3 regions of the Tardiphaga sp. 839_C3_N1_4 genome follow, and region 1 is predicted to be linked to each of the others. Evidence: riboswitches for the same ligand, from Rfam matches in the RefSeq annotation. Region 1 holds a riboswitch; each other region holds the start of a gene.

Region 1 (2,195 bases):
ATCGGACCGCCAGATATTGCGTCCGTCGATCACGCCGAGCGAGAGGATCAGGTCCTTCCGTGCCTTCGCAGCTACTTCGTCGAACTGCTCCGATCCACGGACCAGATCGAGATGAAGTCCGGCGACGGGAAGCGACAGGGCCAGATCGAGGTTATCGCCAAGTTCGCCAAAGTAAGTGTTTAGCATGATCCTGAGCTGCGGGACCGCTTCTGCAAAGGCAGCGTAGGTCCGCTGCAGCGCTTGCCGGGCGAGTGCATCGAGATCGAGCACGAGACACGGCTCATCCAGTTGCACCCATTCGGCCCCTTTGTCGGCCAGTTCGCCGAGTACCTCGACATAAACCGGCAGCAATCGATCGAGCAGCGTCACCGGGTCGAATGACGCATCCATACTCTTGGCCAGTTTGAGATAGGTCACAGGCCCAACCAGCACAGGTCGTGTCTGATAACCCAGCGATCTCGCCTCCTCGTACTCCTTGATCGGCTTGCGCGATGCGAGACTGAAGGTCTGATCCTGCGCCAGTTCAGGCACCATGAAATGGTAGTTGGTATCAAACCATTTGGTCATCTCCTGTGCTGGTACGCCTTGCGACGTATCATGCGTATGAGAGCCGTGCGTGCAGGCCTCGTCATGCGCATCGCCTTGTGATCCACGCGCCATGGCAAAATAGGTCGCGAAGGAAACGTCTCCTCCCTTCCAGCCATAGACCTTCGGAATGGCGCCTACCATGACGCTGGTATCGAGTACCTGATCGTAGAATGAGAAGTCGTTCGACGGCATAACCGTGATCCCGAGCGACTTCTGACGTGCCCAGTTTGCGGCACGCAGCCCGACGCCGACATCGATCAGCGCATTCTCGTCGATTGCACCGGACCAATAGCTTTCCAGCGCCATCTTGAGCTCACGCCGCGGACCGATCCGTGGCGTTCCCAACGTAGCAACAGGAAGCGAGGACGTAGATTTGGCAGAAGACTTGGAAGAAGTAGACTTTGACACAGTAGACATGGCTTAACCCCAATGATTGGGGGCAAAAGGCCAAAGTGACACGTCTGGATTCCACGACGGCAGTCGCGGAATCGCAACCGCACCACCGGGACACCCCGCCCGAGGACGTTTATGTTGTCGAGGCAGGTCTCCTGGCTCGCGGGTCAATGCTGCTGTCCGGCCTTCCCAAAACCTTTGCAGGTCTCAGTGACTTTAATGGACAGCGGCTCACCGCTTACAGTTGCGGGGGCAGCTCCGGCCTTGGCTTAACGCCTCACCGGCTTCCCTCTTAGCTTCGGGCAAACCTTCCCGAAGAACCACGACATGTCCACATATGGGCAACATCGCGCGGCAGTCAACCGAGCTTGCGTGCGCAAGCTGCCCACTCGCAGCAGCGCGTTGAAGACGCCGGAGCTGGAGTGGGCCGTAGCCCCGAGATCAAACGCATCAAGCCCGGCACGAGGCCGGGCTTGCTTAAATGCGAACTACACTTCGTGGATTGCGCTTACGCCCCGTTGAGGAACTGCAGCGGATCGACCGGCGACGAGCCCTTGCGGATCTCGAAGTGAAGCTGCGGCGAAGTAACCTCACCAGACTGGCCGGACTTGCCGATCACCTGACCGCGCTTGATGGTCTCGCCACGCTTCACCATCAGCTCACTCGCATGGGCATATGCGGTGACGTAGCCGTTGGAGTGACGAACGAGGACCAGATTGCCGTAACCCTTCAGCTCGTTGCCGGAATAGGCAACGACGCCATCTTCGGCAGCCTTGATCGGCGTGCCTTCCGGCACGGCGACGTTGATGCCGTCGTTGGACTTGCCATTGGTCTTGGCGCCATAGCCTGTGACCACGCGGCCGCGCACCGGCCAACGGAACGTCGGCAAAGCGCCGGTTGCGTCAGCGGCTTTAGTCGGCGATTCCGGCGTGGTTTCTTCAGGCGTCGTCGTGGCACTTGCGAGACGGGCCTTCTGTGCAGGTTCGGCAGAAGCAACACGGGCCACAGCAGCGGACGTGACCGCGCCAGCCGGAGCAGCCGTCACGGCTGCGACGGGCGCAGCGAGCGGCGCGGCTGCAGGAGCTGCATTGGCCGTACGCGCGCCGGGTACCGTGATCTTGGAGCCAAGCTTCAATTGGGCAGTCGGCGCCAGACCATTGGCGCGCGCGAGTTCGGCCACCGGCACGTTGTTCCGGCGCGAAATGCTCATCAGC
Region 2 (2,195 bases), 2.7 Mb from region 1:
AATTCATCGAGCGTTTCGGCGACCTTCGCCTTCTCCGGCACCGTGATGGTGTTCTTCCAGATCGTGCCGTCAGGCAGTTTCGTTTCAGCCAGGATCGGACCATCGGCGTAGATCGTATCGCCGGAATGGATCAGGAAATCTGGGTTGTGCTTGCGCATGGTGGCGAAGGTGACCATGCCGCCATCCTCGGCATTGATGCCCCAGCCCTGCCCGGCGACATCGCCGCCCCAGACAAAGGATACATCGCGGCGATCGGCCGGCGCGGTGCGAAAGCGGCCGATCACAGGTTCGCTGACGATTTCGGGATGCGACAGATCGCGGAATTTGACGCGGTAGAAGATGTCCTGTCCCGCGGGCAGATTATCGAGCAACAGCTTCGCCGTGAAATCGCTCTCGAGCAGCGCCGTGATAACCGGCAACATGCGCACATTGCTGAAGGATTCGGTCGTGGCGACTTCCACCATCATCTGCGCCGGGCGATCGGCGCGCGACCAGATCATGCCGCTGCTCGTCCCGACATCGCCGGACTGCACGCCATGCGACACGACCGGACGATCCTGCGCGCGGCTGAGGTAAGGCATCGCCAGGAAGCTTGCGCCTGTTACGGCTGAGTGCGCGAGGAAGCGGCGACGGGATAAACGTAGTGCCATGGCGAACTCCTGATCCTGGCTCTGGCACCAGTGGCTCTAGGCAGATCGCTTGACGCTGCGATGACAGGTGATGCGCAATATCAACACCCGCCAAAGCAAGCTGCGAATGACTGGCAGCTTGATTGACACATTTGGAAATTTCACCTTAACGTGAATGCGACGGTTCCCCTTCGGGGATCAAAAGGGAATGCGGTGAGGGGGATCCCCCGATTCCGCGGCTGCCCCCGCAACTGTAAGCGGCGAGCCTGCGCCAAGAGCCACTGGGTATTCACCTGGGAAGGCGGCGACAGGCACTGACCCGCGAGCCAGGAGACCTGCCGCCAGTCGTGGTCACACGCGAGCACATTGGGCGGGGTGTCCTGGTGGAAGTCACACTGCCTGTTTGAAAGCGGCGGGGCGACTTGGTTTGCGGTGACGTGCCACGTAACCGCGAGTCCTGTTCATGACCTCCGTTTCTCCAGTCGCATTGAAGCGACATACGCCCTTTCTTTATTCTATTGCTCTCTCCTGCTTGTTGTGTCCGAGTGAAAGCTGGGCACAAGCTGCACAGCCCAGCCAGACGCTCGATCCTGTTGTAGTTCAGCCGTCAGCGACGCCTCAGCGGGCACGCCGCGCCACGAACGGCACTGCATCGCGCGCTGCGCGCTCGCGGCAGCAGCGCAATGTCGCCGCCAATACCGGCGCGCCGGTTGCCACGCCGACAGGCCCTGTCTTCGCAGCGCCGACGCTCAACCTCACCGGCACGACATCCACGGGCAGCCGCCTCGGCCTCACGCGCCTGCAGACGCCGGCCAGCGTCGAAGTGATCTCCGCCGAGACTATGGCCGAACGCGGCCAGCAGAACGTGGTCGATGCCGTCACGCAGAATGCTACCGGCTTTACGGCCATCGGCGAACCCGGCAATGGCGGCATCGCTTTCAGCACCCGCGGCTTCGCCGGAAGTGGCTCCGTCACTTCGCTTTATGACGGCACGCGCCTCTATGTCGGCTCCGGCACGGTGAACTTCCCCTTCGACACCTGGACCGCCGAGAAGATCGAAGTACTGCGCGGCCCGGCCTCCGTCATGTATGGCGAAGGCGCTATCGGCGGCGCCATCAACGTGATTTCGAAATTGCCGCTCTGGGTGCCACGCAACCAGGCTGAAATCTCGCTCGACAGCAACATGACGCGCCGCATCGCCCTCGATAGCGGCGGTCCGGTCAGCAAGGACGTTGCCTATCGCATCGCCGTCACCGGCAACGCGTCCGATGGCTGGGTCGATCGCGACAACACCTCGAACATCGCGCTGCACGCCGCGGTGCAGATCAAGCAGACCGAGGACATCACCTGGACGCTCTCCACCGACTATGGCGACCGCCATCCGTCAAAATATTTCGGCACGCCGCTGATCAATGGCCAGCTCAATGAGGCGATCCGCTTCAAGAACTACAATGTCAGCGACAGCAACATTCGCTATCAGGACAGCTGGAGCCAGGTAAAGACCGAGTGGCAGGTCAGTGACGGCATCACCCTGCGCAACACGCTCTATTACATGTATGCGAAGCG
Region 3 (2,195 bases), 4.6 Mb from region 1:
TGCCGTCATCGCAGGTTTGCGCGCAGCGTTGGCGGTGCCCATGCGGACCTTGGCGTCGATTAGCTTCGGATGGACAGGCAGTTCCGCAGCGACCCCGATGTCAATCACGCGGATGTCGATATTGTTGGCCGTGGCAAATGCATTGGCCGTGGCGCGGCCGGCCAGATAGGTCATCACCATCGCGACCGTGACCGCCGACGGATATTGCGACACGCCTTCGGCCACGAGTCCGTGATCCCCGGCAAATACCAGCAGCACGGCATTGTCGCCGCGCGGTTCGCCAGGATGCCGGATCATGCCGAGCTGCAGCGCCAGGTCCTCGATTCGTCCCAGCGAGCCCGGCGGCTTGGCCTTGCCGTCGATGACGGCACGGATGCCTGCCGCGATCTGCGGGTCAACACGCACAATGGCGGGCGGTTGCCACAATGGCTGGGAATGGGCGGACATAGGGTTCCTTTTCGCGGCCTAACTGACGCAAGACGACCTGCAAGGTCAACAGGTCCGGCGACAGTCCGCTGGCGCGGTTGACCCCGGCGCACCCGGCAGATAGCGTCTTTTGTGATGGTCCTTCCGCGTGGAAGGTGAATAGGGAAGCCGGTTCGAGGCCGGCGCTGCCCCCGCAACTGTAAGCGACGAGCCCGCGCCGGTGCCACTGGGAATTCTTCAGAATTCTTGGGAAGGCGGCAACAGGCTTTGACTCGCAAGCCAGGAGACCTGCCATCACGAACTGTGCTTTGGAGGCGTCGTCGGGGCGGGGTGCACCGGACGGGAGCGAACCGACGGCTATGCTGTCGGCGCGATCCAACAAAGCTCGTAGGCCCGTGAGGGCATGAACTGAGCATGTAATGGATCACGACAGCGCCGATATCTCTGGCGAACAAATTTCGGTCGAACCGCCGCGCCCTGTGCCAGCCGGTCCCGTTGTCGTGAGCGTGTGCATCAGCTGCAAGGCTGCCGAAACCGGCACGATCGTCGGGCCGGACATGTTCGATGCTGTGAAGGCCGCGCTCGGCGATGGCGATGCTGCCGTGACGGTGCGTCCGGTGCAGTGCCTCAGCGTCTGCAAGCGACCGGCGACGGTCGCGGTGACGAGCCCTGATGGCTACACGTTCCTGTTCGGCGATCTGCAGACCGATAGCGGCAGCGCGGCGCTAGTGTCCTTCGTCGAGTCCTATCAGAAGGCCGACTACGGCCTGGTGCCATGGCGCGAGCGCGCCGAGGTGCTGCGCAAGGGCATGGTCGCGCGCGTGCCGCCGATGCGTTGGTCGCCTGAAGACGGGCGTGCGCCGAAATGACCGCGGCCTCCACCACATTGGTGCTGGGCGGTGCGCGGTCCGGCAAGTCGTCCTTCGCCGAAAGGCTGGTCGATGGCATCGGCCTGACGAAGATCTATCTGGCCACGGCAACGGCCGGCGACGACGAGATGCGTGTTCGCATCGCGCAGCATCGCAAGCAGCGCGGCGAGGGCTGGACGACAGTCGAGGAGCCGCTGGCGCTAGTCGATGCGCTGACGCGTGAGGCGACGGTCGGTCGCGTCGTGCTGGTGGATTGCCTGACTCTGTGGCTGTCGAACCTGATGTTTGCCGAGCGCGATCCGGAAATCGAAGCAAAGCGTCTGGTGCGTTTTCTCGATGTCTCGCGCTATCCGATCGTGTTCGTGTCCAACGAAGTCGGCCTCGGTCTCGTGCCGGAGACACCGCTCGGCCGCGCGTTTCGCGATGCGCAGGGCCGCCTCAACCAGATCATCGCGGCCGCTGTGCCGAATGTTGCTTTCATTGCAGCCGGGCTTCCGCTCTGGCTCAAGCGTTCCCAGGAGAATTGAATGTCCCGCGTTCCCGTCACTGTCCTCACCGGATTTCTCGGCGCCGGCAAGACCACGCTGCTGCGCTCGTTGCTGACCCAGGCCGACGGCCGTCGCATTGCGGTGATCGTCAACGAATTCGGCGATGCCGGCTTCGATGGCGGCCTGGTCGAGGAATGCGCGGCGAAGGCCTGCGCGCCCGGCGATATTGTCGAGCTCACCAATGGCTGCATCTGCTGTACTGTGGCGGATGACTTCGTGCCGACCATGGACAAGCTGTTGTCCCGTGAACGTCCGCTGGACGCTATCGTCATCGAGACGTCGGGTCTCGCGCTACCGCAGCCGCTGCTGAAGGCCTTCGCGTGGCCCGCGGTAAAGACCCGCGCCACTGTCG

What was found. Region 1 has a riboswitch for cobalamin ahead of metE (5-methyltetrahydropteroyltriglutamate--homocysteine S-methyltransferase). Riboswitches for the same ligand answer to the same signal wherever they lie in the genome.
Region 2: linked by a shared signal. The riboswitch ahead of AB8A38_RS18415 (TonB-dependent siderophore receptor) and the one ahead of metE (5-methyltetrahydropteroyltriglutamate--homocysteine S-methyltransferase) in region 1 are both predicted to bind cobalamin.
Region 3: linked by a shared signal. The riboswitch ahead of AB8A38_RS27525 (DUF1636 domain-containing protein) and the one ahead of metE (5-methyltetrahydropteroyltriglutamate--homocysteine S-methyltransferase) in region 1 are both predicted to bind cobalamin.

What each region holds. Positions count from the first base shown of each region.
Region 1 covers NZ_JBPWQD010000001.1:1,191,024-1,193,218, forward strand. The annotation lists gene metE (5-methyltetrahydropteroyltriglutamate--homocysteine S-methyltransferase) at 1-1,005, opposite strand, end outside; cobalamin riboswitch at 1,110-1,321, opposite strand; gene AB8A38_RS06015 (peptidoglycan DD-metalloendopeptidase family protein) at 1,490-2,195, opposite strand, start outside.
Region 2 covers NZ_JBPWQD010000001.1:3,856,358-3,858,552, forward strand. The annotation lists gene AB8A38_RS18410 (alkaline phosphatase D family protein) at 1-650, opposite strand, end outside; cobalamin riboswitch at 794-986, shown strand; gene AB8A38_RS18415 (TonB-dependent siderophore receptor) at 1,093-2,195, shown strand, end outside.
Region 3 covers NZ_JBPWQD010000001.1:5,751,043-5,753,237, forward strand. The annotation lists gene cobT (nicotinate-nucleotide--dimethylbenzimidazole phosphoribosyltransferase) at 1-447, opposite strand, end outside; cobalamin riboswitch at 546-736, shown strand; gene AB8A38_RS27525 (DUF1636 domain-containing protein) at 846-1,295, shown strand; gene cobU (bifunctional adenosylcobinamide kinase/adenosylcobinamide-phosphate guanylyltransferase) at 1,292-1,822, shown strand; gene cobW (cobalamin biosynthesis protein CobW) at 1,823-2,195, shown strand, end outside.